4 regions of the Marinagarivorans cellulosilyticus genome follow, and region 2 is predicted to be linked to each of the others. Evidence: predicted binding sites of a transcription regulator. Region 2 holds the regulator's gene; each other region holds the start of a gene.
What was found. Region 2 encodes FNR, which switches genes on or off when oxygen is low (the NO sensors DNR and NnrR bind a similar motif). Its sites were predicted from a motif close to TTGATNNNNATCAA; they were not measured.
Positions count from the first base shown of each region.

Region 1: MARGE09_RS07165 (Hsp20/alpha crystallin family protein) is a predicted target of FNR. The motif match lies at 1,189-1,202, and genes of this name have one in related genera.
Region 3: MARGE09_RS16965 (periplasmic nitrate reductase, NapE protein) is a predicted target of FNR. The motif match lies at 903-916, and genes of this name have one in related genera.
Region 4: MARGE09_RS07570 (GbsR/MarR family transcriptional regulator) is a predicted target of FNR. The motif match lies at 1,304-1,317, and genes of this name have one in related genera.

Region 1 covers NZ_AP023086.1:1,807,512-1,809,710, reverse strand. Annotated here, with positions in the region: gene MARGE09_RS07175 (multifunctional CCA addition/repair protein) at 1-198, shown strand, start outside; gene MARGE09_RS07170 (pteridine reductase) at 390-1,139, shown strand; gene MARGE09_RS07165 (Hsp20/alpha crystallin family protein) at 1,280-1,708, shown strand; gene MARGE09_RS07160 (TonB-dependent receptor) at 1,793-2,199, opposite strand, start outside.
Region 2 covers NZ_AP023086.1:3,594,428-3,596,626, forward strand. Annotated here, with positions in the region: gene MARGE09_RS14490 (hypothetical protein) at 1-1,062, shown strand, start outside; gene fnr (fumarate/nitrate reduction transcriptional regulator Fnr) at 1,107-1,838, opposite strand; gene MARGE09_RS14500 (NAD-dependent deacylase) at 2,100-2,199, opposite strand, start outside.
Region 3 covers NZ_AP023086.1:4,149,750-4,151,948, forward strand. Annotated here, with positions in the region: gene MARGE09_RS16960 (DUF1552 domain-containing protein) at 1-255, shown strand, start outside; gene MARGE09_RS21575 (hypothetical protein) at 445-576, opposite strand; gene MARGE09_RS16965 (periplasmic nitrate reductase, NapE protein) at 1,053-1,196, shown strand; gene MARGE09_RS16970 (chaperone NapD) at 1,207-1,485, shown strand; gene napA (nitrate reductase catalytic subunit NapA) at 1,482-2,199, shown strand, end outside.
Region 4 covers NZ_AP023086.1:1,901,812-1,904,010, forward strand. Annotated here, with positions in the region: gene MARGE09_RS07565 (cytochrome ubiquinol oxidase subunit I) at 1-651, opposite strand, end outside; gene MARGE09_RS07570 (GbsR/MarR family transcriptional regulator) at 696-1,232, opposite strand; gene MARGE09_RS07575 (hybrid sensor histidine kinase/response regulator) at 1,343-2,199, opposite strand, start outside.

The DNA of each region.
Region 1 (2,199 bases), 1.8 Mb from region 2:
GACGCCCAAGGCCGAACAGGCTTTGAAGAACGCCCTTACCCACAAGCGCAATATTTAAAAGAAGCGCTTGCTAGCTGCCAAGGCGTAAACGCAGCAACTTTTATGAAACAAGGCTTACAAGGGCCAGCTATTGGCGAAGCCATGACAGCAGCACGCATTCAATGCATTAAAGTGTTTAAAGAGCAATACCAAAGGTAACTATTCAGGTGAGTGCGAAATGATGGCCACCCCAAAGGCGAAGTGATTGTTTTCTGGGCATTCAAGCGTCTGGAACGCTTGCATAGCGACCAAGGATGGCTTGAGCGGCCCAGAAAATGATCAGTTGGGCGACCTATTTGAGCATGACTGAATAGTTACTACCAAAGAAACTTACCGATATAAGGCCACTCATGGATTCAGCAATAAATCCCTCCGCCCCAACCGCCATAATTACCGGCAGCGCCCAGCGCATTGGCAAAGCGCTTGCACTTGCGCTGCACACGCAAGGCTATAACGTGGTATTGCATTATTTTCGTACCAGCGCCGAGCCCTTGGCAAACAAGCTGAACGCTATTCGCGCCGGTTCCGCAGTTACGGTGCAAGCCGACCTCAACGATGCAGCGGCCGCTAACACTATTACGCAAAGTGCATTACAGCATTTTTCACGGCTGGATATTTTAGTTAATAACGCCTCCAGCTTTTACCCCACGCCTATAGGCAGCGCCACCGTTAAACAGTCGCAAGATTTATTCAACACCAATGCGCTAGCGCCTTTTTTTCTAAGCCAAAGCTGCGCTGCGCCCTTAAAAGAGCAAGGCGGCTGCATTTTAAATATTGCCGACATTTACGCCGAAACCCCTAAGCGCCAACACACCCTTTACTGCATGGCCAAAGCCGCCAATGCCATGCTTACCAAAAGCCTAGCCATAGAACTAGCACCTGATGTACGGGTCAACGGCATTGCCCCTGGCGCCGCCCTTTGGCCCTCCGAAACGCCCCCCAGCAACGAGCGCGACGCACTGCAGAAAATCCCACTAGGGCGTATAGGGGGAACACAAGCTATTGTCGAAACCGCACTCTTTTTACTGCAAAAAGGGCATTATATTACCGGTCAAATCATTGCCGTAGATGGCGGTAAAGCGCTCGCAGGCATTGCGTAATTAAAAGCCTTAACTCAAAGCTAAACCGTTTATCTAAAAAATTAAATTTTTGATGCAAAACAATTGAATTCCTCACAATAGAGCCATACTACAGGTATGTAGTAGCGCATTACATTTGTTAACCCGATAGGAGAATAACGATGAACATTTTCCCTAGACAGCAATTGCATGAACTTCACAACCTTCTCGATCACACGTGGCTCCCGCTGCGCGAACCCGGCGGCCGTTACGGGACTATCTCCCCTAAAGTCGACCTACGTGAAAAAGACAACACCTACGAAATTAGCTTAGAGCTTCCAGGCCTAAAGAAAGAAGATATTCATATAAGCCTAGAGCGAGGCGTACTAACCGTAGAGGCACAGAGCAGTGAAGAAAAAACCGAAGAAGAACACGGGCGTGTTATTCGGCAAGAGCGCCATTACGGCAAATATGTACGCAGCTTCGAATTAAACCCACACATTCACCAAGCAGATATTGTGGCTCAATTTGAGCATGGCGTACTTTTAATTGATGTCCCTAAAGCGCCGAAAAGCAATGAAACAGCCGCAACGCGTATTGAAATAAGCTAACCAACGCTACGCCGTGCTATGTCACGGCGTAGCGCTGTACTACAGGTTTAGAGACGCCCTACATACATTTATGCGCTAAAAACGCTAGCCCCGCCATATTAACGACAACATAGCGTGCCGCGACTGACCAGGAAAATAACGCTGCTCACCAAACGCGATATCGGCTCGGTCGGCATAGCGCTGATCAAACATATTCAATAGTGATGCCTTTGCGGTTAATCCACGGCTTAAGCTCCAACTAGCGCGTAAATTAGAGACGCTATGTCCTTCGTAGCTCGACGAATTTTCTGGGTCCAGAAAATAATCATCCATTAAAGACACATCTAACGAGCCATGTAATTCAGGCGTGACCTGCCAGCCCAATACCGCCGAATGCATCGCCTTAGGTGCGGTATCAATAACGTTACCTTGAATATTCGAGCCACTGCCAAGCAAAGCTGGGTTATTACTGTATTCATGCGAAGCAAAACTACCAGCCAGCTGCAGCGTTA
Region 2 (2,199 bases):
GCTTCGAAAAAATCAATCACTTGCCCGAATTCAAGCTGGAATTTGTATGATTCCCTTGTCGCTGAAATTGCCTTAATTAACTGCCCTGAGCTTTCATTGAATACGATTCAAGGCACAGAGGTTAATGTGCCGCTAATGGAAGAGCTGGAACCCTTTAGCAGAACAAAACCGCAAATTGATGCTTGGATGGTTAAAGCTGACGCCAATTATGCTTTCGAGTATGTCAGCGGTGCTATACGCGTAACGGTAAAAAATGTTAACAGCATTGCTGACGGAACATATTTTTTGGGCAGTTACCCCTATGACGGATTACGCGACCATCGAGATTATCTATGCGATGCCATCAATGGTATGGGGCAATGTACATCACCTGTGGCGCGGACAAAAACAATATGCCAAGGCTATACCGATGCTAACAGCTGTTTTAGTTATGACAATGCCAGTAAAACATGGACCATTGGAGGGAAAAATATAGCGCCGGGTATTGTATGGTTTGAAGGCAATCTAGTGTTGTCTAACGGCGAGTATTACAACACTTTTGCAGCTACCGGCAATATTACTACTGCGGGCGCGATGAAAACCTATGCCCCCAACTTTGTCGGTTACAACGCTGTGTGCACCCTCGCTTATCCACTTTCCCCAACTGCAGACTTTGCAGATCTTTACCCTGAGCAGCTTTGTGATCAAGATTTGGCGGTAATGAATTATCTACCCTTGGCCAATATCGTTGTTATGGCGGGGGGGAACAACCCGTTTGCTGGCGGGGTTTATCAAGGTGGCGATATTACGTTGGCCGCTTCAAATGAATTATTCGGCACCGTATTGGCCGGAAATAACCTAGATACGGGTGGCGATACTATTGTGCACGGTTATATTTCTGCTGCAGCTAATGGCAGTGGCTCTGGAACTAATGACTTGGCGGGTAAGACAGTAATTGATTTGGAAAACCTACCATCAACTTACCGGCCCAATGAGGTGCCAGATTTTGATGGTGGCTCATGTACAAGTTCGTGCTCGCCACCCACGGAAGGCGTTGATGTTTTGTGGTCGCGCTATCTGTAATGTGGCTCTAACTATATAACATTGAGGGCGAGCTGAAACTCGGCCTATGGGGTGTTTTTGCCGCCGCTAACTTTCCTTTTAAGCTCATCGATATCAAGGATAACAACATGCTTTTTATCGAGAGCAATTAAACCGCTCTTGTGGAAGCGCCCAAGCACACGACTTACGGTTTCTATGGTTAAGCCTAGGTAATTGCCAATGTCAGACCGCGCCATAGGCAAATAAAATTCCGTAGCTGATAGCCCACGTTGACTGTTGCGCTGCGAGATACTAAGCAGCAAAAAAGCCATTTTTTCGTCTGCACTGTTTTTGCTAAGAAGGCTAATAAGCTCTTGATCACTGGCAATTTCTTTGCCCATGATTTGAAAGAAGCGACGTTGTAAGTTTGGAATTTTAACGCTGAGATCTTCTAGTTGGTTAAATGGTATTTCGCAGACCGAGCTCGTCTCTAAAGCGATGGCGGTATTGGTGTGGTTGTTGGTGGCAATGCCATCCATGCCGAGGATTTCACCGGGTAAATAAAACCCCGTGACTTGCTCTTCTCCATCTGTGGAGACGGCCACAGTTTTGAACGAGCCAGAACGCACCGCAAAAACAGCCCTAAAAGCGTCACCGGCAAAGTAGAGTTTGTCTGATTTTTGCAGTGGGCGGCCGCGCTGAACGATTTGGTCCAGTTGGTTGATATCATTACGCAGAAGGCTAATGGGTAGGCAAAGATCCCCTAAGCGGCATTCTCCGCAATTGACTTGTGATCCGGTGTTGCAGTGTGCTTTCATCGCTGTCTCTTTGTCCGCTTGAGGTTGAACCTGGAAACCGCAGTTAAACCAGCAAAGTCTCCGCATTCACTGGGTGCACCTGACGCGATAAAAATAATTCATCACCAATAAGGTGACTACACACTTTACTACACGCCATGCGCATCCCGGTAATGCGGGGCTTTTTGACTCTAAACTGCGATCTCTAGGTTGAATCAATGACTCATTTGCGGGCATTTTACAAGGCTTGGCGCATAGACAAAAGGCGTGATTAACTAATTGCTACATTAGATGCTGTTTATGGCTTTTTTGCGACACGGCGTGTGAGAGCAGTTGTCCGAAATAGTCCGGTACTATTTGAGAGGCCAAGCCTTGAATGTGT
Region 3 (2,199 bases), 560 kb from region 2:
GGCGGCGGCACGCTTTTCGACAATACGGTAATTTTCTTTGCCAACCCACTGAGCGACGGCAACGCGCACCGAAAAATAGATTTACCTTTAATGCTTGCTGGAGGCAAGTGGCACTTTAATACTGGCCGTTATATTGATTTTGAATCTAAGCCACACGGGCATCTATTGGTATCTTTAGCACACGCCATGGGCCTAGATATCGATAGCTTTGGCGAACCGGAAACCGGAACCGGCGCCTTAAACGAATTGCTATAAAACAAAAAGGCACCGGCAAGACTCACCAATCGTTGTGACAGAATAACAATCAATAGGCATCTAAAAAATAGTATTTTTTGTGTGAGAGCTGGGACAGTTGTTCCTAGCTACTTTCTGCATTTTCTCCGTTCGTGGCAATGCCATTAACTTAAGGCAAGTTAAGCGGTAGGCGGTGATTTCTCAGGACCCTCACGCGCCGGCTCTTGCAGGGATGACAAGGTGATCAAATTGCTGGAGCACGAAGTCGTAGACGGCTTGAGCGAGTCCAGAAAAATTGTCGGTCGCCGCTAAGTTAGTGACATTGCCGTTCGTGGAAGTCAAGCACCACCTAGGCGACTGAATGGACTCAGAACGTAGAGCGACGCACCAGTGCACGAAGCGCATTATTAGACATTGCACCGCCGCGCGAACTGGCTGATTAGAATAACGAAGGAGCAGTTATCGAGGCAAAAACCTGTAGCCGCCATCGCGGAAAAAGTGCATTTTTAAAGGCGCCCCAAGAGGTTACTGCTCGCTACCAAAACTTAACCACATTTAACAACGCGTAAAGAAAGCATCACCGCCTATTAAACAGCAAAATACTTCCCGTATATTGCTACCCCCTCCCCCATCATTTTTTCGCACCTTCCGATATAACCACACCGCTATTGATCTGCATCAAGTTTCTATCGTAAGCGCAGGCTAGCGATGATCTATGATAGTTGGCTATCACGTTATTTATCCTTGCATCGGTGTTTTAGCACCGCCCTTCATCGCGAAACACACGCGACTGTCCAGACTTTTAAGAGAGGTAGGCAATGCCCAACAATACGACAAGTAAAAAAGACGAACTCAAAATGATCGTCTTTATTTGTGTTTTCTTATTTCCTCTACTGGCTACCACCATTGTTGGCGCCTATGGCTTGGCCATTTGGTTATCTCAGATATTTTTTGGTCACTAAGGAGCCTGGCATGATATTACACATCAGCAGCATTATTGTTCAGGTTAACAGCCTCGCATGGTCCTCCGTTTACGACAGTATTGAAAAGCAAGAACACGCCTCAATTAGTGCAAGCGACGAAGGGCAAGGGAAAATGATTGTTGTTTTAGAGGCCCCATCATTGCACGACACGCAAAATATGATTGATGCTTTAAAAGCTATTAAAGGCGTTGTTTCTGCCACCATGGTTTATCACCACAGCGAACCGGCCTCTGAACTTAATCAACCCCTTTACGAGCACGCATCATGAGCATATCCCGCCGAGAATTTGTCCGACAGCAAGCCACTGCAACCGCCTGCGCGGCAGCGGGTGTTATTTTACCGTCCGATGCCAGCAACATGATTACCGCACTGGACGACACACGCTTGACATGGTCCAAAGCGCCCTGCCGTTTTTGCGGCACAGGCTGTAGCGTTAATGTGGCCACTAAGGCTGGGCAAGTCGTAGCGACCCATGGCGATATTAAATCGCCAGTAAATCGTGGTTTAAATTGTGTGAAAGGTTATTTCCTGTCAAAAGTAATGTACGGCAAAGACAGGCTCACAACCCCTTTGTTGCGCATGCGCGATGGTAAATACGATAAAAACGGCGACTTCACCGAAGTCAGCTGGGGCACAGCCTTTAGCGTAATGGCCGAAAAATTTAAGCACGCACTCAATAAAAAAGGCCCGGACGGGGTTGGCATGTTCGGGTCCGGCCAATGGACCGTATGGGAAGGTTACGCCGGCGTAAAACTGATGAAGGCGGGCTTTCGCTCGAACAATATCGAGCCCAACGCACGCCACTGCATGGCTAGTGCAGTGGCTGGGTTTATGCGCACCTTTGGCATTGATGAACCGATGGGGTGTTATGACGATTTCGAGCATGCCGATGCCTTTGTACTATGGGGCTCTAACATGGCAGAAATGCACCCAATTTTATGGACACGCATTGCCGACCGCCGCTTGAGTACACCCGGCACTC
Region 4 (2,199 bases), 1.7 Mb from region 2:
GGTGTTTTTTGGGGTGGATTTTGTGTCACCTTTTAATAGCCGGTAGGCACTTAAGCCTGCTATTAAAAAGCTGGCTGTCAGTAAAGAGGCTAAGAGCATATGGCCAAAGCGATATGGGAAAGACGGGTTAAAAATAATAGCCCACCAGCTGGTTGGGAAGGCTATACCGTCGCGTAGCTCGAACCCTGCGGGGGTGTGCATCCACGAGTTTAGCGCTAAAATCCAAAATGCCGATAGCATGGTACCTAGCGCAACGATAGCTGTGGCAAGGGTGTGCAGCCACGGTGGTACGCGGCTTTGGCCGAAAAGCATAATGCCTAAAAAAGTCGCCTCAAGAAAAAACGCCGTTAAGACTTCGTACCCTAACAGCGGCCCTGCAATATTGCCGACCTTTTCCATAAACCCCGGCCAGTTAGTACCAAATTGAAACGACATGGTAATGCCGCTGACTACGCCTAGCGCAAAGGTTAAGGCAAATATTTTTACCCAAAAGCGATAAGCGCGCTGCCATACTGGGTGTGGCGTGACGTGCTGGCGGATTTTGAAATACAGTAAGTACCAGCATAGCGCGATGGTGATGGTGGGAAATAAAATATGGAAACTAATATTGGCCGCAAATTGAATGCGCGATAACATTAGTACGTCTAACATGCCTAACTCCCTAAGCCGCTACCGGCCTATGTTTTGTAGGTGGTTTATTTGCTTTTTAACTTACTCTTTAATTCCAAAACTTTTGTTACACCAGAGCCTAGTTTCATTAACGATTTAAGGCTTTCTGGTTTCATGCTGCCTAAAGCGGTGGCCCAGTTGGTGAGCAGCTCTAGCAGGTCGTGGATTTCTTGTTGGCGTTTTATGCGGTAATTGCTTTCGCCTTCGTGCGCCAGTAATTGCGAACGCAAAAGCGATAGCGTTGGGTCTATTTCGCGTTTGCGGCGTTCTTCAAAAATAGTTTGTCCCATATCCCAAATACTGCCGCTGGCGGTGAAGTATTCTTTGCGGTCGCCTGGCTTGTGGCTTAATTGAATCAAGCGCCACGATTGCAGCTCCTTTAGCCCCATGCTTACATTGCCACGGCTAATGCTTAGAGCTTCGGCGATATGGTCGGCATTGAGTGGCTCTTCGGTGATCACAAGAAGCGCGCAAATTTGGCCTACTGTACGGTTAAAGCCCCAGCGGCTGCCCATTTCACCGCAGTGCATAATAAAGGTTTGGCTGTCGTGTGGCAGTTTCATGCTTGCGCTACCTGTACTGGGATTGTGGTTATACTGAATTTTCAGAAATTACTGAAAATTCTAAACCTTATTTGATATTCGTCAAGGCTTTTTGTATAAATAGGGGCGGCTTAGGCGGGTGGTTTTTCGGTTAGCTTTAGCTGGTTGGCAACTTGGGGGAGCAGCGCATATTTGGAAATGGGTTTGGTTAAAAAGTTGTTGGCGCCGACTTGGTATGCTTTGTTGAGATCTTCGTCGGTGAGGTTGGCTGATAGAAAGATAATGGGTAGCTGAGTCACTGGGTATTGCGCGCGCAGCCTTTGGCATAGCTCGTAGCCGTTCATGCCGGGCATCATTACGTCCATTATAACCATATCGGCGTGGCGGCCTTGGGCAAAGTAGTCTAACGCGGCTTGCCCGTTTATAGCTTCTTCTACCTTGTAGTGATGAAGCTGCAATATGCCGGTTAAAACAATACGGTTGATGGTGTCGTCATCAACAATCAGAATAATTTTGCTTTGCGGGTTGCTGTGCAAGCAAGGTAGGGACTTTGGTGGCGGGCTGTTTTGCTGTGCCTGTGCGCTGGGTTGGGCTGTGGCGATTTTATGTTTTGTGGTGCCTGCAGTGTTTGGCTGCACAGCGGGTGGTTGTTGTGGCGTGGCGCGCTGGCTCTGGGTGTTCGCTAAAGGAAGCGTAAATGAAAAGATTGATCCTTTGTTCACCGTTGAAGTGACATGAATACGACCGCCTTGTAGTTCGATAAGCTGTTTAGCGATGGCTAAACCTAGGCCTGTGCCAGAGTAGCTTTGGTTATCGCCGTGTTCTACTTGGTGAAAAACCTCAAAGATATGGCCTAGCTGGTCTTCGGCTATACCAATACCGCTATCGCGAATAATAAAGCATAGCTCGTTGCCGTCGCGTTTACAGCTGAGCTGTACGCTGCCTTCAGTTGTGTATTTAATCGCGTTGCCGATAAGGTTGATGAGTA